3 regions of the Halopseudomonas sabulinigri genome follow, and region 3 is predicted to be linked to each of the others. Evidence: predicted binding sites of a transcription regulator. Region 3 holds the regulator's gene; each other region holds the start of a gene.
What was found. The regulator sigma-54, encoded in region 3, starts transcription at its own class of promoters, with help from an activator protein. The targets are predictions, from matches to a motif close to ANTGGCATNNANNTTGCTNT.
Positions count from the first base shown of each region.

Region 1: the regulator sigma-54 is predicted to act here: its motif matches at 1,417-1,436, upstream of flgB (flagellar basal body rod protein FlgB).
Region 2: the regulator sigma-54 is predicted to act here: its motif matches at 2,641-2,660, upstream of glnA (glutamate--ammonia ligase).

Region 1 covers NZ_LT629763.1:4,021,910-4,029,040, reverse strand. The annotation lists gene flgD (flagellar hook assembly protein FlgD) at 1-498, opposite strand, end outside; gene flgC (flagellar basal body rod protein FlgC) at 516-956, opposite strand; gene flgB (flagellar basal body rod protein FlgB) at 960-1,364, opposite strand; gene BLU26_RS18450 (CheR family methyltransferase) at 1,600-2,427, opposite strand; gene BLU26_RS18445 (chemotaxis protein CheV) at 2,478-3,416, opposite strand; gene flgA (flagellar basal body P-ring formation chaperone FlgA) at 3,534-4,244, shown strand; gene flgM (flagellar biosynthesis anti-sigma factor FlgM) at 4,387-4,710, shown strand; gene BLU26_RS18430 (flagella synthesis protein FlgN) at 4,750-5,208, shown strand; gene BLU26_RS18425 (flagellar brake protein) at 5,369-6,028, shown strand; gene BLU26_RS18420 (MFS transporter) at 6,141-7,131, opposite strand, start outside.
Region 2 covers NZ_LT629763.1:2,932,431-2,939,561, forward strand. The annotation lists gene glnL (nitrogen regulation protein NR(II)) at 1-2, opposite strand, end outside; gene BLU26_RS13220 (DUF4124 domain-containing protein) at 331-990, opposite strand; gene glnA (glutamate--ammonia ligase) at 1,145-2,548, opposite strand; gene thiI (tRNA uracil 4-sulfurtransferase ThiI) at 2,860-4,317, shown strand; gene typA (translational GTPase TypA) at 4,485-6,296, shown strand; gene BLU26_RS13240 (alpha/beta hydrolase family protein) at 6,784-7,131, shown strand, end outside.
Region 3 covers NZ_LT629763.1:3,554,831-3,561,961, forward strand. The annotation lists gene pmbA (metalloprotease PmbA) at 1-1,232, shown strand, start outside; gene BLU26_RS16150 (HPr family phosphocarrier protein) at 1,424-1,699, opposite strand; gene rapZ (RNase adapter RapZ) at 1,701-2,555, opposite strand; gene ptsN (PTS IIA-like nitrogen regulatory protein PtsN) at 2,561-3,016, opposite strand; gene hpf (ribosome hibernation promoting factor) at 3,038-3,346, opposite strand; gene BLU26_RS16170 (RNA polymerase factor sigma-54) at 3,425-4,933, opposite strand; gene lptB (LPS export ABC transporter ATP-binding protein) at 5,027-5,752, opposite strand; gene lptA (lipopolysaccharide transport periplasmic protein LptA) at 5,749-6,327, opposite strand; gene lptC (LPS export ABC transporter periplasmic protein LptC) at 6,314-6,892, opposite strand; gene BLU26_RS16190 (KdsC family phosphatase) at 6,889-7,131, opposite strand, start outside.

The DNA of each region.
Region 1 (7,131 bases), 470 kb from region 3:
GATATTGCCGCTGGAGTCCTGCCCATCCCAGGTAAAGTCGTGCATGCCGGCTTCCAAGCTGCCCATGTTGATGGTGTCGACCAGGCTGCCGGAGCTATCGAGCACCTTCACGGTGACTGCACCGCTATTTTTGGGCAACGCAAACTGACCCTCCAGACCGTTGGCGGTATCCACCATCGCCTGATCGGACGGCACTATGACCGTGCGACCCACCATGGAGGACGCCTGCAGCGCCTGAGAAGACTGATAGCCGCTGAGCAATGCCTCCATCGAGGTGTTCATGTTTTCGATGCCCTCAACGGTGCTGAACTGTGCCAACTGGGCGATGAACTCGCCATTCTCCTGCGGCGACAGCGGGTCCTGGTTATTCATTTGCGCGACCAGCAGCTCCAGAAACTGATCCTTGCCCAGCTCATCATTCTTGGGCTGACGCTCGGAATCGAGCTGATACTGGTCCAGTACGCTGTTGCCCACTGCCACATTATTGCTGACACTCATGGTCTATAGATCTCCGATCACTGGCCCAGGGTAAGGACGCGTTGCAACATGGTCTTGGCGGTATTCATGACTTCCACGTTGGTCTGATAAGAACGCGACGCAGACATCATGTTGGCCATTTCTTCCACCACGTTGACGTTGGGATAAAACACATAACCTTCTTCGTTCGCCATCGGGTGATCCGGCTCATAGCGCGGCTCGAGCTCGGCATCTGATTCCACCACGCCCAGCACCTGCACACCCTCGCCCGCCTGCTGCTCATCGCTGAACAGTGAAGCTCCATTGCCCTGCTGTGCACTGAAAATGGTGGCAAAAACCGGATTGCGTGCGCGGTAGGTCTGATCAATGCTGCTGGAGACCGTCTCGGCGTTGGCAATATTGCTGGCGACCGTATTCAGGCGCAGCGACTGTGCGCTCATGCCGGAACCGGCGATGTCGAAAACCTTATCGAGTGACATGCGTTACTCTCCCCGCAAGGCCGTCATCAGCCCTTTGAATTTGCTATTGAGGAAGGTGAAACTGGCCTGAAAGTCGATGGCATTTTCCGCGTAGGCGGCCTTCTCGGCCTCAGGGTCTACGGTATTGCCGTCAAGCGAGGGCTGCAGTGGGTTACGAAAGCGCAGGCCAGCCACCTGATCAATCAGGCTCTCGGCAGCAATGTGGCCATCATCGGTCTGCGCGACAGCGACCGCCTGGCTACCGCCGGTCTGCTGGGCAGCCAGCACCGCGCTGAAGTCCAGATCCCGCGCTTTGTAGTTGGGGGTTTCCGCATTGGCGAGATTGTTGGCCAGCACCTCAGCCCGCTGAGAGCGGAACTTGAGCGCTTGCTCGTGCAATCCAAGTGCGTTTTCGAAACTCAAACTCATGGCAACCTTCCTCGTTCTGGCGCTGTGGCCAAAAGACCTTTCTGCCAACAACAAAGCAAAGGGCATGCCAAAAAACAAATCCCATAAAATACATAGAGTTAGGAATCAAGTACGAGGTAAAGCGGCAAAGCGTTACCGGCAGGCGGCAAGCGGCAGTGCCAACATCAGGGGTAAGCGGCAAGAGTTTTGCCGCCCACTGGGGAGCGGCAAAGAGAGAAGAAAGGCGGGAGAAAAATCAGCGAGCCTGGTACACGATACCCGGATTGCACTGCACCATCTGATAGAGTTCCGGCAAGCCGTTCAGAGCCTCGGAGGCGCCCAGCATCAGATAGCCGCCCGGCTTGAGGGTGCCATGAATACGCCGCAGGATGTCCTTCTTGACGTCAGCAGAGAAGTAAATCAGCACATTCCGGCAGAACACGATGTCGAACTTGCCCAGCATCGAATAGCTGTCGAGCAGATTCATCGCGCGGAACTCGACCCGGTTACGCAGTGGCGGCTTCACCGCCCAGCGACCTGGCGCCAACTGATCAAAGTAACGCGCCAGACGATCCTGTGACAGGCCGCGGGCCACCGACAGACTGTCGTATTCGGCACTCTTGGCGGCGTTCAAAATGCCACCCGACAGATCCGTGGCCACAATTTGCGCCCCGCCACGCAACTGGCCAAGGTTGCTGCGCTCATACTCGTCAATCGACATGCTCAGCGAATACGGCTCCTGACCCGACGAGCAAGCCGCTGACCAGATACGCAGACGCTGGCCTGGATTGTTCTTGATGAACTCCGGAATCAGTTTCTTCTTCAGCACTTCGAACGGATAAACATCGCGAAACCAGAGGGTCTCGTTAGTGGTCATCGCGTCGATCACCGACTCACGCAAACCACCGCGCGGCTGCGCCTGGATACGTTTGACCAGTTCGCCCAGGCTGCCGATCTTCTCCTGCTCAAGCAGACGGTTCAATCGGCTGGACACCAGATACTGTTTGTTGTCACCCAGTACAATGCCGCAGGCTTTTTCCAAAAACTCGCGAAATACCTGAAAGTCCTGATTTGCCAAAGTCACTCGGGCCGCCTTGCGTTGTGTGAATTCAGTGTTGGGTTCCTCACCGTCCGCTACTCGGCCTGATCGCGCACGGCGTGCAGACGATCAATAACCCGCTGCGCCAGGTCATCGGGCTTGAACTTGGCAAGAAAGTCGTCAGCACCCACTTTCTTGACCATCGCCTGGTTGAATACACCCGAGAGCGAGGTATGCAGCATCACGTGCAGATCTTTCAGCCGTGGATCGTTGCGTATCTCTGCGGTCAGCGTATAGCCATCCATTTCGGGCATTTCAATGTCCGAGACCATCATCAGCAAGGTCTTGCTGACATCTTCACCCTGTTCAGCTTGCAACTTGAGCCAGTCCAGCGCCTGCCTGCCATCATTGAGGGTAATGATCTCGACCCCCACTTCCTGCAGACAGCGCGACACCTGCTTGCGCGCAATCGACGAGTCATCAACGATCAGTACCCGGCGAGACACCGCCTCGGCGTTGGTTTCCTGGTTGATGACGCCCTCGGAAATCTTCTCATTGGTCGGCACGACCTCGGCCAGCACCTTCTCGACGTCGATAATCTCCACCATCTGATTGTCGACCCGCGTCACCGCGGTGAGGTAGTGATCGCGACCGGTACCCTTTGGCGGCGGATGAATCTCGGACCAGTTCATGTTGACGATGCGCTCAACCGAGCGAACCAGAAAACCCTGAACCTTGTAGTTGTACTCAGTGATGATAACGAAAGCGGTATCCAGATTATCCAGCCCTGGCCCGCCCGTTGCGCGATTGAGATCAAGAATCGGCAGAGTGCCACCACGAATGTGCGCCACACCGCGAACCACAGGATGCAGCTTCGGCATCGTGGTCAGGCGAGGGCACTGCAGCACCTCTTTCACCTTGAACACGTTGATCCCGTATAGCTGATTGCCTGCCAGCCTGAACAGCAGCAGCTCCAACCGATTCTGACCAACCAGCTGTGTCCGCTGATTGACTGAATCCATTACACCAGCCATGGGCAGCTCCTTCTCGTCTTGAGCTCAATGCGGCATGTTTCCTGCAGCAATGGCCTTGAGGCTATTGGACTGACAGTAAAATGACACGCACCGACCATTTGTTATAAAGGTAATTGTATGCGTTTTATCACCGGGTGCGCGGCATTGGCGATATTTTTTTCCACGTCAGCGCTCGCCAACCCGCTCATTGACCAGCTTATCGGCGCGACCAATGGGTTTCTTGAGCAGGAAGTCGAGGAACATATTGCACGCAGTGGTCTGCCGGCGCGCTACGAGATCAAGCTCAACCGGCTCGACGCCAGACTGCGCCTGCCTGTGTGCCCGGAAGATCAACTCAGCGCCGAGCTGGAAAGCCCCGACATCCCGGTTGGCAGGGTTACCGTCCGCCTGACCTGTAACAGCAGCTCTCCCTGGCGCCTTTTTGTACCCGGCCAGGTCAGCCTGTACCAACAGGTGTTGGTCAGTGCCCGTCCGCTGGCGCGCAACAGTCTGCTCAGCGCAACCGACCTGACCCTGAAGGAGCGCGACACCAGCCTGCTGCGCGACAAATATCTGGTTGATCCGCAGCAGGCGATTGGCATGCGCCTGACCCGACCGGTGCCACCGGATACCATCATCACCTTTGCCGTGGTAGAACAAAACGAGGTGGTGCAACGTGGCGACAAGGTAGTCATCAGCGCCAGCAACAGCAATGTATCGGTGAAAATGCCCGGCGAGGCATTGGAAAGCGGTACGCTGGGAGCACAGATCCGAGTGCGCAACACGCGCTCGAACCGTGAGATAAAGGCCCGTGTCAGCGGGCCGGGACAGGTCAGGGTAGACATGTGATGAACGGCAAATTATGGGATATACTGCCGACAGAACCGAGCACGCCGTACTGTGATGCTCTTCACACTTATTTTCCCTAAAGTTTTCAGCCTCGCGGCCGTTAAAGCGGTTAGAGAAGATTTTACAGTTTGAGGAATTCATCATGGTCATCGACTTCAACTCGCCGAATGGTCCTAACGGAGCCGGCCGCAGCAACCAGACCAGCAGCACGTCTGGCAAGCGTGACGCAACGCTCGACAACGCCGAGAAAGCTACTAGCGGTACTACTCAGGAAGCCACAAGCGAGCGCTCATCGGTCAGCCTCAGCCAGCAGGCACAACAGCTGCAGGCCATTGAAGAGCGTCTGCGTGAGCTGCCGGAAGTCGATAGCGAGCGTGTTAACCAGATCAAACAGGCCATTGCTGACGGCAGTTATCAGGTCGATAGCAACCGGATTGCAGACAAGCTGCTCAGTTTCGAAAGCTGACCGGCTGTCTGATCCTGGCCAATGCTTGCGGAGGCACCGATGCACGCGTTGAACGATATTCTTCAACAGGCTGACCAGGATTGTGAACGCTACCTTGCACTGACCGAGCGCGAGCGCGAGGCCATAGTGCAGCAAAGCATGGACGAACTGGAACAACTGCTGCAGGAAAAGCGCCCGCTGATCGAAGCCCTCGCCCGCCACGATCAGAGCATCAAGCACTATTGCAGCCAGCAGCAAATCAGCGCTCAGAGCCTGCAAAGCCATGTTAGCGGCCTGAACGATGAAGCACTCAGCGCCGCCTATCAGCAGTTTCTCGAGCACCTGGAAGCCTGCAAGGCCGCCAATGACCGCAATGCACGACTGGTTCGACATAGCCAGAACAGCACCTCCAACCTGCTCGACCTGCTGCGCAATCAGGGCGAATCCAGCCAGAACATCTATGACCAACTGGGCAATCGGAGCCGGTCAGGCGTGTCACGTGACCTTACCAAGGTCTGAGGTGATGCCAATCAGCCAGCTTGCTGTATAGTAGTCCGCAAGCCAAAACCAATAATACCGAGAGCCCTAAGTGTCCACCCTATTCTCACAAGAAGCTGGTCCACAGCCCCCTCGCGAAGTCCGCTCCCCGATTGAGATTACCGCGCTACTCAAGACACTGATGCAATCTCGCGACCCCTTGATCATCACCTTTGAAGATCGTACCCAGAAATTCCAGAGTTTTATCGTCAACCTCGATGGCGATCGTGGCGACGTCTGGATTGACGAGATGATTCCGCGCGAAGGCGACCGCTACGCCAGCCAGGGTGAGGCCTACAAGGTGGATGCCTGGCATGAGGGCATTCATATCCGCTGGAGCTGCCCTGGCGCTACTCAGGTGATGCTCGACGATGCACCCGCCTACGCTGCGAAGATGCCGGAAGAACTCATCTATCACCAGAAACGTGGCGCCTTCCGAGCCAGCGTCCGCCGCACCGCCGACATTGCGCTGGAGCTGAACCACCCCGAGCGCCAGCGCAGCCTGAAAGCCTTTCTGATGGACATCTCCGCCACCGGCTGCAAGATTCGACTCGATGGCGATCTGAGTAAGTCGCTGCAACCAGGTGAACTGTTCGAGCCCTGCTATCTGCAGTTGCCCGAGACCGGGCGCCTGGAACTGGGCCTGGAAATCCGCCATGCGGCCTTCGTGGAAACCGCAAACGAAACCCACGTTGGCGCGCATTTCCGCCAGCCTTCGCCCCTCGCGCAGCGGCAGATAGACCGCTTCGTCAACCACCTTCAGCGCGAAGCGCGCCGCATCGAAAAAGAAGACCTTTTCTAAGCTACCTGCGAATGCGCCGGACTCACCCGGCGCCAGCGCGCGCCATCAGCTTGCTTGCAGCGAGCATCCTGTGGGCGAGAACGCCGCCCACCTGGCACTGGTAAAAAAACCTTCAGCCCGGACGATGGTCGTCCTGATCGGCATCCGCTGCTGCCACTTCCGCCTCGGACAAGGGCGCTGGCTCCTCTTCCACCACGTCGTCCTGCATCTGGTCAGCGACCGCCTGTTCATCGACCCGAGGATCAATCGCAGCTGCCAACGGTGAGCTGGCGAGGTTACCGGCGGCCGGCATGAAGTGCAGCGGCGCCTCCTCCACCAGGTGCTCGCCGGTCACTGCGCCAGCGCGGACGCGGAATACCAACACCAGCGAGCAGCAGGCCATGAAGACATACAGCATGTCGGCGCCCCAGAGTTTCATCATCGCCGAGCTGGCCAAAGGGCCAACACTGGCACCCAGGCCAAAGGTCACCAGCAGCATGGCCGACAGCGGCACCCGGTCATCCGGCTCAACGTGGTCATTGGCCAAGGCGACCGCCAACGGGTAAAGGGTAAACACCAGCAACCCGAACAGAGAGGTAAGCACCATCAGCGCCATGCCCGGCAGCAGGTCCAACGCAATCATCACAGACACGCCGGTCAGCACAATCGCATTGAGTTGAATCAGATGACTACGGTCAAGCCGGTCCGACAGCCAGCCCGCCGGCCACTGCGCCATCAACCCGGCGCAGATGGTCACTGCCATGAAAATACCGATCTGTGAGGTCGTCAGGCCGGCGGTCTTGGCAAACACCGGCGCCATACCGTAAAACGCGCCCAGCATCAGACCGGCCACCGCGATGGTGGTCAAGGCCTGTGGAATGCGCTCAACGAAGAGTTTGACCTTGAGCGGCGCTGGGTGCAGTGGCGCCGGGTGAATCTGCTTGGTGACGGCAACCGGCACCAGGCACAGTGAAAAGCACATGGCGACAAACAGCAGATGCTCTATCTGCAAAGTCGGCATCACGGTAAACACCACCTGACCGAGCACCAACCCAAGGAAGGTCACGACCATGTAGCTGGCAAACACCATGCCGCGCTGATGGGACTCGGCGCGCTCATTCAGC
Region 2 (7,131 bases), 620 kb from region 3:
ATAGCTATATCCATGGTTTGGGCAGAGAAATGCAAGAAGCGAACCAATTCGGGGCGCAAATGCGGCGCTCGGGTTTTTCTTTTGCTCCTTTGTGTGGCTTTCCGCTGCAGTGCTCGACGGGCGTAGCTGCACGCCTTGAATTAGGCGCCTTCAGCGTGTACTGCGCGGTCGTGACGTTAGGCTTAGCCGGCCCTCTGTGGTGGCACTAGGATGGCATTGGCAAAAGCTGCGCCAACCTTTGGCGCACGAATTGGAGCCTGCAACAGGGAGTATGCACAAAAATAGTGCGTAGCGCTGGCGCGGCGGTTGATACTGCCGCGCCGAGGGGGGTTAATTACTGCCGGGGTTCGCGGGTGGCTTGGGCACGTTCGGTGCGGTAGGCGCTGCGGGCGCCATCGGCGCCTGATTCGGGTTGCCCACCCGGCCAGGCTGATTCAACGAGGTGCGCTGGACGTGGATGGTGACCGGCTCGCTGGACAGCAGTACCTGTCCTTTGGTGTCCATGATCACGGCGCTCACCTCGTGGCTGCCGCGATCCAGGTTCGGCAGGGTCAGGGTGGCGGTAGGTTGGCCGCTGCCGGGAATCGCCTGTTCATTCAAGTTGCCATCGACCTGGGCGCGCAACAGGCTGCCCATGCGCAGCGGCGGATCTACGCTCACGGTGAGGGTTATGTTGCCATCGTTGGCCCGCACGGCGGTATCGTTGGGGGGGCTGGTAATGGTCAGGCTGCGGTATCCGGCGCTGCTGGCGGCGCTGGTGCTTGCGTTGCTGTTATCGTTGTTGCGGGATTCGAACGCCGGAATAGGCTTGGGCGGCTCGATGCTGTTGGTGGGGCCAACCTCGACTTTGGTGGACTTGGGGTTGGGCTGATCAGAGTAAATCCGATTGCCCTGTTCGTCCGTCCACGTATACACATCGCTGGCTGCCGCACTGACGCTGATGCCGCTGAGTAATAGCAGCGACAGGGCAATGCCTGACTTTTTCAACATGGTCTTTTCTCCTGGGGGCCATCGCCCATCCTTGCAGTACTCTTTATAGCCCGAGAGCAGGCCTCCCGCCATCGCCCTGTGGCTCCGGGCGACAGGCGTAAAAAAAGGGCGCCCGAAAGGGCACCCTTTTTTGACTACCGGGCTTGCGCCAGGTTCAGCAGCTGTAATACAGGTCGTATTCCAGCGGGTGAACGAAGGTGCGAACCTTGATCTCTTCGGCGCTCTTGAGCTCCATGTAGGCGTCGATGAAGTCATTGGTGAAGACATCGCCCTTGGTCAGGAACTCGCGGTCAGCGTCCAGAGACTCCAGTGCCTCTTTCAGGCTACCGCAAACCTGTGGGATCTGATTCGCTTCTTCCGGCGGCAAGTCATACAGGTTCTTATCGGCAGCATCGCCAGGGTGGATCTTGTTCTGGATACCGTCCAGGCCAGCCATCAGCAGTGCCGCGAAGCACAGGTAGGGGTTGGCAGCCGGATCAGGGAAGCGTGCTTCGATGCGGCGGGCTTTCGGGCTGGAAACGTAAGGAATACGGATCGAGGCGGAACGGTTGCGGGCGGAGTACGCCAGCATGACCGGAGCTTCGAAGCCAGGGACCAGACGCTTGTAGCTGTTGGTAGACGGGTTGGTGAACGCGTTCAGTGCCTTACCGTGCTTGATGATACCGCCAATGAAGTACAGGGCAGTGTCGGAAAGGCCGGAGTAGCCTTCGCCAGCGAAGGTGTTCTTGCCGTCTTTGGCGATAGACATGTGTACGTGCATACCGGAGCCGTTGTCACCGTACAGTGGCTTGGGCATGAAGGTAGCGGTCTTGCCGAAAGCGTCGGCAACGTTGTGTACGCAGTACTTCAGGGTCTGTACTTCGTCGCCCTTGGCTACCAGCGTGTTGAACATGACGCCGATTTCGTTCTGACCAGCAGTTGCCACTTCGTGGTGATGAACTTCGATGGTCAGGCCCATTTCTTCCATGGCATTACACATGGCAGTACGGACTTCGTGATCGTGGTCGACCGGAGGAACCGGGAAGTAACCACCTTTAACGCCAGGGCGGTGGCCCTTGTTGCCAGTTTCGAAGTCGCCGTCAGTGTTCCAGGAGGCCTGCTCGGAGTAGATCTTGAACATGGAGCCAGAGATGTCGGACTTGAACTTCACTTCGTCGAAAACGAAGAATTCAGGCTCTGGGCCAACAAAGACGGTGTCACCGATGCCGGTGGACTTCAGATACTCTTCGCAACGCTTGGCGATGCCGCGTGGGTCGCGCTCGTAGCCTTGCATGGTAGAAGGCTCGATGATGTCGCAAACCAGGATCAGAGTAGGCTCTTCGGTGAAGGGGTCCATGACCGCGGTGCTGTCATCGGGCATGAGGATCATGTCGGAAGCTTCGATGCCTTTCCAGCCAGCAATAGAGGAACCGTCGAACATCTTGCCTTCTTCGAAGAAGTCATCTTTGACATCACGAGCAGGCATAGTGACGTGCTGCTGCTTGCCTTTGGTATCAGTGAAGCGCAGGTCAACCCACTTCACGTCATACTCTTTGATCAGTTGCATCGTTTTCGACATGGTTTCCTCCAAAAGGAATCGTTTGCCAGGCATCTGGCCTGGCGCCTCTTTAATTCGAGCGGATCGGGTCCGCACATCGGTTGCATTACAAGTGAGCAAAAGGTGTGCCATTTCGGAGCATGGCCCGAAAGGCCCATTCTTGCCGGGCTTTGCTCAAAAAAGCGTCAAAGCGCACCATTATGGCGCACCTATTAAGTGCAGATGCTGGGATCTATGCACTTTTTTGGTGCTATGCCTGTGTGGATGCTGCCGCGCGCCCCGCTACCACTCTAGGGTATAATGCGAGGCTTTGCGCACCTTACACCAATCCCATGAAACTGATCATCAAATTCTTCCCCGAAATCACCATCAAATCCCGCCAGGTGCGCAAGCGCTTCGTGGCCCAGCTGAAAGCGAACCTGAAGCGTCTGTTGCGCGATATTGACCCGGATGCCCGGGTCAATGGCAATTGGGATAGCCTGGAGGTCAACCTGGGCGCTGATCCGGCGTTGCAGCAGCGCTGCATTGAGCGGCTGAAAAACACGCCCGGCATAGCGCATTGTCATGAGGTGCACGAATACCCTTTGGGCACGCTGGATGAGCTGGCAGAGCTGTGTGTCGCCACGCTGGGCGAGCAGGTGCGTGGCAAGTGGTTTTCGGTACGCTGCAAGCGCGTAGGGACGCATGATTTCAGCTCGCAGGATGTCGGCATCAAGGTCGGTAGCGCGCTGAATCAGCGCTGCGGCGCTGCCGGGGTTTCGCTGAAGGCACCCGAGGTCGTGGTGCAGATTGAGATTCGTAATGAGCGGGTGTTCCTGATCCAGGCACGACATCAGGGCATGGGTGGTTTCCCGCTGGGCACCATGGAGCCGGTGTTGAGCCTGCTTTCTGGTGGCTTCGACTCTACCGTAGCCAGCTACCAGATGCTGCAGCGTGGCCTGTTGCCCCACTTTGTGTTCTTTAACCTGGGTGGTCGCGCCCATGAGTTGGGCGTGCGCCAGGTTGCGCACTATTTGTGGGAGCGTTATGCCGCCAGCCATCGCCTGCGCTTCGTCAGCGTGCCCTTTGAAGGGGTGGTTGCGGAAATCCTGCAGAACGTGGAAAACAGCCAGATGGGCGTGGTGCTCAAGCGCATGATGCTGCGCGCCGCGGACCGAGTGGCTTACCGCCTGAATATCGATGCGCTGGTCACCGGCGAGGCCATCGCTCAGGTCGCCAGTCAGACCCTGCCCAACCTGAGCGTGATCGACAACGCCGCTGAACGCTTTGTGATCCGCCCGCTGATCACCACCGCCAAGCTGGATATCATCGATACCGCGCGGCGCATTGGCACATTGGAGTTTTCCAGCAGCATGCCGGAGTACTGCGGCGTGATCTCGGTGGGCCCGGCCATCCGTACTACGCTAGCCAAGGTAGAAGAGGTTGAGGCCTGCTTTGATTTTGACGTGCTCAAGGAAGCGGTGCAGAACGCCAGTTACAGCGATTGCAGTGAGCTCGATCAGGTGCCGGAGGGCGGTGCTGAGGTCGAGGTGGTAAGTACCGCATTGGCTGGGCAGGTGGTACTCGACATCCGTCCCCCCGACGAGCAAGAAGCGCGGCCGCTGAAGTTGGACGGCGTCGAGGTCAAACCGGTGCCGTTCTATAGCCTGAGCAGTGCTTTCGCAACGCTGGATGATTCGCGCGCCTACCTGTTGTATTGCGAAAAGGGGGTGATGAGCCACCTGCATGCGCAATATTTACTCGATTCCGGGCACGGCAACGTGCGAGTGCTGCGACTGCCGAAGCAGTGAGCCTGCAGTTACCTGAAAAGCACCGCTGGGCAGTTTTTCTGCCTGTTAGCGCGGTGCAATTGGGCCTGGGCGTGCAAAAAACATACACTGTCACGTCCGGGTCTGTATAATGCCCACCTCTTTTTTCCAGTTAGCCGGCCAGTGCCGCGCCATCCAGGACGTCCATAGTGATCGAGAATCTCCGTAATATCGCCATTATCGCCCACGTTGACCACGGTAAAACTACCCTGGTTGATGCCCTCCTGCGCCAGTCCGGCACGCTGGACCGCAAGGAGCTGGACTCTGAGCGCATCATGGACTCAAACGACCAGGAAAAGGAACGCGGCATTACCATCCTGGCGAAGAACACCGCCATCAACTGGAACGGTTACCACATCAACATCGTCGACACCCCCGGCCACGCCGACTTTGGTGGCGAAGTTGAGCGGGTAATGTCCATGGTTGACTCGGTACTGCTGCTGGTTGATGCGGTTGACGGCCCCATGCCGCAAACCCGCTTCGTAACCCAGAAAGCCTTCCAGGCCGGTCTGCGCCCCATCGTGGTGGTAAACAAGATCGACCGTCCGGGCGCGCGCCCTGACTGGGTGATCGATCAGGTATTCGATCTGTTCGACAGCCTGGGTGCTACCGACGAGCAGCTGGACTTCCCCTTCGTTTATGCCTCCGCGATCAACGGCATTGCCGGTATGGATCCCGAAGAGATGTCCGAAGACCTGACGCCGCTGTTCCAGACCGTGGTTGACCGCGTGCCGTCGCCAGACGTCGATCTGGACGGCCCTTTCCAGATGCAGATTTCCGCGCTGGACTACAACAGCTTCCTCGGTGTGATCGGCATTGGCCGCATCCGTCGTGGCAAGATCAAGGCCAACAGCCCGGTCACCTCAATCGACGCCAGCGGCAAGAAGCGTAACGGCCGTATCCTCAAGATCATGGGTCACCACGGTCTGCAGCGCGTCGAAGTAGAAGAAGCGCAAGCTGGCGACATCATCTGCATCAGCGGCTTCGATCCGCTGTTCATCTCCGACACCCTGTGCGACCAGCAGAACGTCGAAGCCATGCCCGCTCTGACCGTAGACGAGCCCACCGTGAGCATGACCTTCCAGGTCAACGACTCACCGTTCGCTGGCAAGGAAGGCAAATTCGTCACCAGCCGCAACATCAAAGAGCGTCTGGAAAAAGAACTGCTGCACAACGTGGCACTGCGCGTTGAAGAAGGCGACAGCGCTGACAAGTTCAAGGTCTCCGGTCGTGGCGAGCTGCACCTGTCGGTACTGATTGAAACCATGCGCCGTGAAGGCTTCGAGCTGGGGATTTCCCGCCCGGAAGTGGTTATCAAGGAAGTCGACGGTGAAAAGCAGGAGCCCTACGAGAACGTCATCATCGACATCGAAGAGCAGCACCAGGGTCCGATCATGGAGCAGATGGGTCTGCGCAAGGGCGATCTGTCCAACATGGTCCCGGATGGCAAGGGCCGTATTCGCCTGGAATACACCATCCCGGCGCGTGGCCTGATCGGCTTCCGCAACACCTTCCTGACAATGACCTCGGGTTCCGGCATCATGACCAGTACCTTCAGCCACTACGGTGCGGTCAAGCTGGGTGATGTGGGCCAGCGTCAGAATGGCGTGCTGGTTTCCATGGCCACCGGCAAGGCGCTGACCTACTCGCTGGAAACCCTGCAGGATCGCGGCAAGCTGTTCCTGGAGCCGGGTCAGGATATCTATGAAGGTCAGCTGGCCGGTATTCACAGCCGTGACAACGACCTGGTGATCAACCCGACCAAGGGCAAGAAACTCGACAACATGCGTGCCTCGGGCAAGGATGAAACCATTGCCCTGGTGCCGCCGATCAAGTTTACCCTGGAGCAGGCGCTGGAGTTCATTGACGACGACGAGCTGGTAGAAGTGACGCCCAAGTCGATTCGTCTGCGCAAGAAGTTGCTCAACGAAAACGAGCGTAAGCGCGCCAACAAGGGCTAAGTCCCGAATTGGTAAAAGGAAGCCCCGCTCGGGTAAACCCGGCGGGGCTTTTTTGTGTCTGCCGGCGCATCTCTGGCGCCGCTATTGCATCGCGTCCTGGCGATCTATGCAGGCACGGATGGCACAGTGAAATACGCTATCGCTGAGCCAAAGCAGGCAGCTTGATACCCGTACGATAGTTGCCAATCACAGCGGCCATCGGCAGTTACTCTAGCGCCTCACATCGCCTTCATCTCCCCTTGTAGGTCAATGCAGTGACGGAGTGTGCAGAAATCGATTTTTGCTCGCCCAAATAGGTGAGTTAGTTCGAGTTAAGACATTCGTAAGGTGTGTCTCACCAGGCAGCTTTATCCCGTTCGGTAGTCGTTTGTATACGGCGAGTCATTTTTCGCAGCTACAACAACAATGAAGACGGAGAGTTTTACGAATGATCAACAATAAGCAGAAAAGCACCCTTGTCACCCTTCTTGCCAGCAGCGCCCTATTGATGTCCTCGGTTGCTATGGCGAACAACCCGCCACCGGTAGACCCGGGTACCGGCGAAGGTTATCAGCGCGGCCCCGACCCGACTGTGAGCTTCCTGGAGGCGGCGCGCGGTCAATACTCGGTTGAAACAGAGCGTGTTTCAGCCCTGGTCGGTGGCTTCGGTGGTGGCACCATTCATTACCCTGAAGACGCGACCGGTACCATGGGCGCCATCGTGGTTATTCCAGGTTTTGTTTCGGCTGAGTCTTCGATCGAATGGTGGGGGCCGAAGCTGGCGTCATACGGTTTTGTGGTGATGACTATCGATACCAATACCGGCTTTGATCAGCCGCCAAGCCGTGCGACTCAG
Region 3 (7,131 bases):
TGAGTCAAAGTACCGGGCTGTCGGTCGGGGTGCGTAAAGGTGAGGTAGAAACGGTTGAGTTCAACCGTGACCAGGGCTTTGCCATCACGCTGTATCTGGGCCAACGCAAAGGCTCGGTGAGCACCTCGGACACCTCAGACGAAGCGATTCGCAAGGCGGTGGAAACCGCGCTGGTGATTGCCCGCCATGCTTCCGAAGACCCAAGCGCGGGCCTGGCTGACGCTGCGCTGATGGCGCAGCAAATACCGGATCTTGATTTGTTTCATCCTTGGCATATCAGTGCCGAGGCGGCCATCGACAAGGCGCTGTTGCTGGAAGCGGCTGCGCTGGAGGTGGACTCGCGTCTGAGTACTGACAGTGCTCAGGTCAGCACCCAGCAGGGCTGTCGCGTGTACGGCAACAGCCACGGCTTTATCGGCAGCTCCATGGGCACACGGCATAGCGCTGCGGCTGTGTTGATTGTCGGTACTGAACAGAGCATGCAGCGTGATTACTGGTACGCGGTGGACCGGGTTGCTGCGCGGCTGCCAAGTGAGCAGGAGATTGGACGCAAGGCGGCGGAACGTACTTTGTCGCGGTTGAACCCGAAACCGGTGAAAACGGCCAAGGTGCCGGTGCTGTTTGCGGCGGATCAGGCGGTGGGCCTGGTCGGTCACTTGCTGGGCGCCATCTCCGGCGGCGCGGTATACCGCCAGTCAACCTTCTTGCTGGATGCCCTCGGCGAGCCAGTGTTCCCGGACTGGATGACCATGCAGGAGCGGCCGTTTGAGCTGCGTGGGCTGGGCAGTGCAGCTTTTGACGGCGATGGTCTGGCGACCCGTGAACAAGCCTTTATTGATCAGGGGCGGCTGAGTAGCTGGATACTTTCGACCTATTCCGGGCGTAAGCTGGGCATGCCCAGTACGGCCAATGCCGGGGGCGTGCACAACCTGCAGGTCACCAGCAACGCCGGTGACCTGCAATCGCTGCTCAAGGAAATGGGCACCGGTCTGCTGGTCACCGAGCTGATGGGGCAGGGTGTTAATGGTGTCACCGGTGACTATTCACGCGGCGCTGGCGGTTTTTGGGTTGAAAACGGTGAGATTCAACACGCGGTCAACGAGGTGACCATCGCCGGCAACCTGCGTGACATGTACGCCAACCTGCGCTGCGTGGGTAATGATCTGGAGCGTCGCGGTAGTTATCTGACCGGTAGCTGGTTGGTCGATGGCATGACGGTAGGGGGCGCCTAGCGGCGCCAGCTGCAAGCTACAAGCAACTCACAAGTGGTTGGAATCAGGGTGTTGGTGGGTATATATCTATTCAGGCCTGGCCTGGTGTGTGGGTCGGCCTGCTGTCGGAGCCGCCTTGAGAGCACCATTTCCTGAATATCACTTGGTGGACGATACCACTGCAGCACCCTGATAGAGCTTGCAGCTTGCCCTTACTCCCCTTCCCCGAAATAGTCATTGATCAGCGCAAGCAGCTCATCCAGCGCCTGTTCGGCCTGCTCGCCTTCGCAGCTGATGCAGATCTCGCTGCCTTTGCTCGCCGCGAGCATCATCACCTGCATGATGCTCTTGCCGTCGACCTGCAGGCTCTCTTCGTCCTGTCCCACTCGCACCTGGCAGCCGTAGCGATTGGCAACGCCAACGAATTTCGCTGCGGCGCGTGCGTGCAGGCCGAGCTTGTTGATGATTTCTACGCGGGTGGTTGGCATGTCAGGGCAGGTCGCGGTGGCGAATCAACAGGTTGGGCGTGCTAGTACCTAGCTCTTTCACCAGGCGCTCAGCGAGGTAGACCGAGCGATGGTGGCCGCCGGTGCAGCCTATCGCAATGGTCATGTAGCTGCGTTCTCCAGCCGCGTAGCGCGGCAGCCACTTTTTTAGAAACTGGCGAATGTCCTGGTACATTTCTTCAACATCGGGCTGCTGATCCAGATACTCGCGCACCGGCGCGTCGCGGCCGGAAAACGCACGCAGGTCTGGGCGCCAGTAGGGGTTGGGCAGGCAGCGCACGTCGAAGATCAAATCGGCATCGGCCGGCACTCCACGCTTGAAGCCGAATGACTGGATCAGCACTGAGGGTGTGCTGCCCTGACTGCCCAGCAAGCGTTGCTTAATCTGGTCGCGCAACTGGTAAAGGTTGAGGTGGCTGGTGTCGATCTTCAGCGTTGCCAGGTCAATGATTGGCTCAAGGATGCGCAGCTCATGGGCAATGGCTTCTGCCAGGGAGCGCTCGCTGTCGGTAAGGGGGTGCTTGCGGCGGGTTTCCGAGAAGCGTTTTATCAGTACGTCGTCAGTGGCGGCGAGAAAGAGTACGTCACAGTTCACGCCGGCATCGCGAACCTGTTTGAGCAGCTCAGGGAATCGTTGCAAATCGCTGGCGAGGTTGCGGGCATCAATGCTGATGGCCACTGCAGGCAGGCTTAGCTCGGCTTGGCTGGCCTGTTTGGCCAGTTCCGGCAGCAGACCTGCCGGCAAGTTGTCGATGCAGTAGAAGCCATTGTCTTCCAGCAGGTGCAAAGCGGTGCTTTTACCTGACCCGGAACGGCCGCTGACGACAACCAGACGCATTGGCTTCAGCCCCCATCTCCGGCGGTCATGACATCGTACAGGCTCTGGGCGTCGGGCGCGGCGCGCAGTGCATCGCGCAGCTCGGCCTGATCCAGTTTGCCAGCAAGCATTTTCAGAATCTGCAGGTGCTGGTCGGTCGCCTCCTGGGGGACCAGGAGGACGAAGATCAAGTCTACGGGTTGGCCGTCCAGCGCATCGAAATCGATTTTTCCATCAAGCTGCAGCAGAGCGCCGATAGCCTGATGGCAGTCGCCCAGGCGGCAGTGAGGAATGGCGATGCCATTGCCGAAGCCGGTGGAGCCCAGTTTTTCGCGGGCAATCAGGCTTTCGTAAATGGCATCTGGGTCAAGGTTGGTGTGCTGGGCAACCAGTTTGCCGATCAGCTCCAGCACACGTTTCTTGGATCCCCCCTGAACGCCCGAGAAGGTGCGGTCAGGGGTCAAGATATGGTCTATTTGCATGGTTATGCGGTGAGATTCGCGTTAACGGTCGTTGGCGCCTTGCAGGCGATCGATGTGTTTTTCCTTGTGCTTGATCAGTTGCCTGTCAAGCTTGTCGGTGAGCTGGTCGATGGCGGCGTACATGTCGGTATGCTCGGCAAGGGCGACAACTTCGCCACCGGCGACATGCAGGGTTGCTTCAGCTTTCTGACGGAGTTTTTCGACTTCAAGGGTTACCTGGACGTTGGTGATCTTGTCAAAATGCCGCTCCAGGCGGGCCATTTTTTCAGTGACGTAATCGCGCAGTGCGTCAGTGATATCGAGTTGATGACCGCTAATGTTCAGTTGCATACGGCTTCTCCTGATTGGCTTGATGTTGCTGGGTGACTGGGCGTCACCCGGTGGTGCCACTGTATGTTCCTTGACAGCTTAAACCAGTCTCTTGCGTTCGCTCGAGGGCGCGATATTGAGCGATTCGCGGTATTTTGCGATGGTCCGGCGGGCCACTTCAATGCCTTGTTCTTCCAGTAAACCAGCGATCTTGCTGTCGCTCAATGGTTTCTTTGGGTTTTCTGCAGCAACCAGTTTTTTAATCAGCGCGCGAATGGCGGTAGAGGAGAATTCGCCGCCTTCGCTGGTGCCGACATGGCTGGAGAAAAAGTACTTGAGTTCGAAGATGCCGCGCGGCGTGTGCATGAACTTCTGCGTGGTTACCCGCGAGATGGTCGACTCGTGCATGCCAACGGCTTCAGCGATGTCGTGCAATACCAGCGGCTTCATGGCTTCTTCACCCTGTTCCAGAAAGCCGCGCTGATGCTCGACAATCTGGGTGGCGACTTTCATCAGGGTTTCGTTGCGGCTTTGCAGGCTCTTGATGAACCAGCGCGCTTCCTGCAAGTGATTGCGCAGGTAGGTGTTGTCTTCACTGGAGTCGGCGCGGCGGACCATGGAAGCATACTGGCCGTTGACGCGCACCTTGGGTACGGACTCCTGGTTCAGCTCAACCAGCCAGCGGTTGTTGTCCTTGCGCACAATAACGTCGGGGATCACGTACTCCGGCTCGCCGGAGGCAATTTCACCGCCGGGCCTGGGGTTCAGTGTTTGAATCAGCGCCACGGCGTCGCGCAGCTGGTCTTCCTTCAATTTGCTGCGGCGCATCAGTTGGCTGAAGTCGCGGCTGCCAAGCAGTTCCAGGTGGTCACGGATAACCCGCGTGGCCTGCTCGAGCATGGGGGTATCTGCCGGCAACTGGCGAATCTGCAGCAGCAGGCACTCGCGCAGGTCACGTGCGCCAATGCCAACCGGTTCGAACTGCTGAATACGGTGTAGCACCATCTCGATCTCGTCCATCTCGACCTCCATTTCGGGAGGCAGTGAAGCGAGAATGTCGTCCAGGGATTCTTCCAGGTAGCCGTCGGCGTTGATGCCATCAATCAGCGCGATGGCAATTTCATAGTCGGTTTCCGACATCGGGATAAGGTTGAGCTGCCACTCCAGATGGCTCTGCAGCGTCTCACCGGTGCCGGTGCGCGAGGTGTAGTCCCAATCCTCTTCATCCTGGCTGGGCAGGGAGCTGGCTGAGGTCTGGTAGACGTCCTCCCATTGGGTATCGACCGGCAGCTCGTTGGGAATCTGTTCGTTCCAGTTACCGTCCTGTTCGGGCTGGCTGTGCTGGTCGATGGCATCCAGCGAGACGGGTTCGGGCACGCTGACCGAGGTATCGTCCCCGGTGTTGTCGCTGTCGTTGGCATCATTGCTGCCGGCGCTGTAATCGTCGTCGCCGTCGTCGGCCATCTCCAGCATGGGATTGGCCTCCAGTGCTTCCTGCACCTCCTGCTGGAGGTCGAGGCTGGATAGCTGTAGCAGTCGGATGGCTTGCTGCAGCTGCGGAGTCATCGTCAGCTGCTGCCCCATCTTGAGGACGAGCGAGGGTTTCATTGTGTGGCGAATTACCTTGTGCGCTTGATCAAACTGTTAGCGAGGCCGCTCGGGCTCATGTTGTTTTGTAGCATGCCTGAAACCTTTGCCGTTTTATAGCCGGAAGGCGTGGCCCAGGTAGACGTCCTTGACCGTCTGATCGGCCAATACCGTATCGGCGTCACCTTCGGCGATTATGTGGCCTTCGTTGACGATATAGGCCTTGTCGCAGATATCCAGCGTTTCTCGCACGTTGTGGTCGGTGATAAGCACGCCAATGCCCTTGTCTTTCAGGTGCTGGATGATCTGTTTGATGTCGCTGACCGAAATGGGGTCAACGCCGGCAAAGGGCTCGTCGAGCAGAATGAAGCTCGGGTCGGTTGCCAATGCGCGGGCAATCTCAGCGCGGCGCCGCTCGCCACCGGACAGGCTCATGCCCAGATTGTCACGCAGGTGCTGGATGTGAAACTCGCGTAGCAGTGATTCCAGCTTGCCCTTGCGGCCCTCGGCGTTGAGGTCCTTGCGGGTTTCCAGAATGGCCATGATGTTGTCGGCAACCGTGAGTTTGCGGAAGATCGAAGCTTCCTGTGGCAGGTAGCCGATACCTTCGCGCGCGCGGCCGTGCATCGGCAGTGCGGTGATGTCGCGATCATCGATCTGCACCGCGCCCTGGTCAGATTTGACCAGCCCGACAATCATGTAGAAACAGGTGGTCTTGCCGGCCCCGTTGGGGCCCAGCAGGCCGACCACTTCGCCGCTGTCGATCGCGACAGAGACATCTTTCACGACCTGGCGAGCCTTGTAGGCCTTGGCCAGATTACGGGCCTGTAATGTGCTCATGGTGCGGCGGGCTCGCTGGCGTCTTCGGCGGGTGCGGCGCTTTCGGCGCCGCGACTGCGGGGCTGGATAGTGATCTCGATGCGGCCATTGCCGTTGCTCTCGGCGCCGCTGGCGCCACTGCTGCTGTTGCGCCCAGCATCAACCACCTGGGCGGGAATGTCGTAGCTGACGTAGTCACCCTGAAAGGTATTGCCGGACTGTTCGAGGAAGGCCTTGTCGATCAACACGACGCGCTCATCGGCGGCGTGGTATTCGATGGTCTGGGCGCGCGCCTTGACCGGCGCCTTGTTGGCCTCCGGCGTCTGCTGATAGGTAGCCGGGCCGCCCTGGGTCACCAGCTTGTTCAGCTCGCCATTGGCATCAGTGGTCAGGGTAACGCGGCTACCGGTCAGGCGCATGCTGCCCTGGGTGATGATGACGTTGCCGGTGTAAACCGCAGTGTTGCGCTTGTCGTCCAGCGTGGCAGCATTGGCTTGAATGCGAATGGGCTGGGCGCTGTCGCTTGGCAGGGCGAATGCGGACGCGGCTGGATAGAGCAGCAGCGACATGACAAAGAGGGATTTAGCGCACCTCATGTTGGCCTCGTACGGTGGACAGCAGCTGCAGGCGGCCGTCATTGAGAAATAACTGCATGCCCGTGGCGGTGGTTACGCTACGCGCAGCTTCGATTTTAACCTCTTGATCTGTTTCGGCATAATCGCGCGCCGGAAACAGCGTCAGGGCAGAAGAGGTCAGGCGGCGGGTCGGTTGATTGGCGATCTCCTGTTGCAGCAGTACATTGCTGCTCAGGTCAACGCGATCCCCCTTTTCAGTTACCAGACCTTCGTCGGCTTCAAGCAGCCAGGGTGCAGGCTCTTCGCCTCGATAAAACAATAACTTGGGCTGCTCCAGGTGCGTACTGCCATCCTCGACCTGGTGGATGGCGTGGGTGGTGGTCAGCTCGTATGTGGTTTTGCCCTGTTCGTTCAACGCCTGGATACGGGCATTGTCGATATAGAAGTCAGGCCGCGCTGCTGCCTGGCTGCTGGTCGGCGCGAAGCTGGCCGGGCGGATGTTCCAGTAGCCCATGCTCAGCGCCAACACGACACCCAGCAGTACCAGCAGGCCGGTTAGCAGGTAGCGCGGTACGCTCAGTTTCACAGGTAGGCAGCCTGCGCGGCTTCGAGTGTGCCTTGCGCTTGCATGATCAGCTCACAGAACTCGCGCGCCGCCCCCGCGCCGCCGTTAGCCAGCGTCACGCCGTGTGCATGCTTGCGCACAAAGCCATCGGCGCTGGCCACGGCGATGCCCAGGCCAACCCGGCGAATTACGGGTAAATCGGGCAGGTCATCGCCGAGAAAGGCGATTTCATCCAGTTCGACCGGCACCCGTTCGCGCAG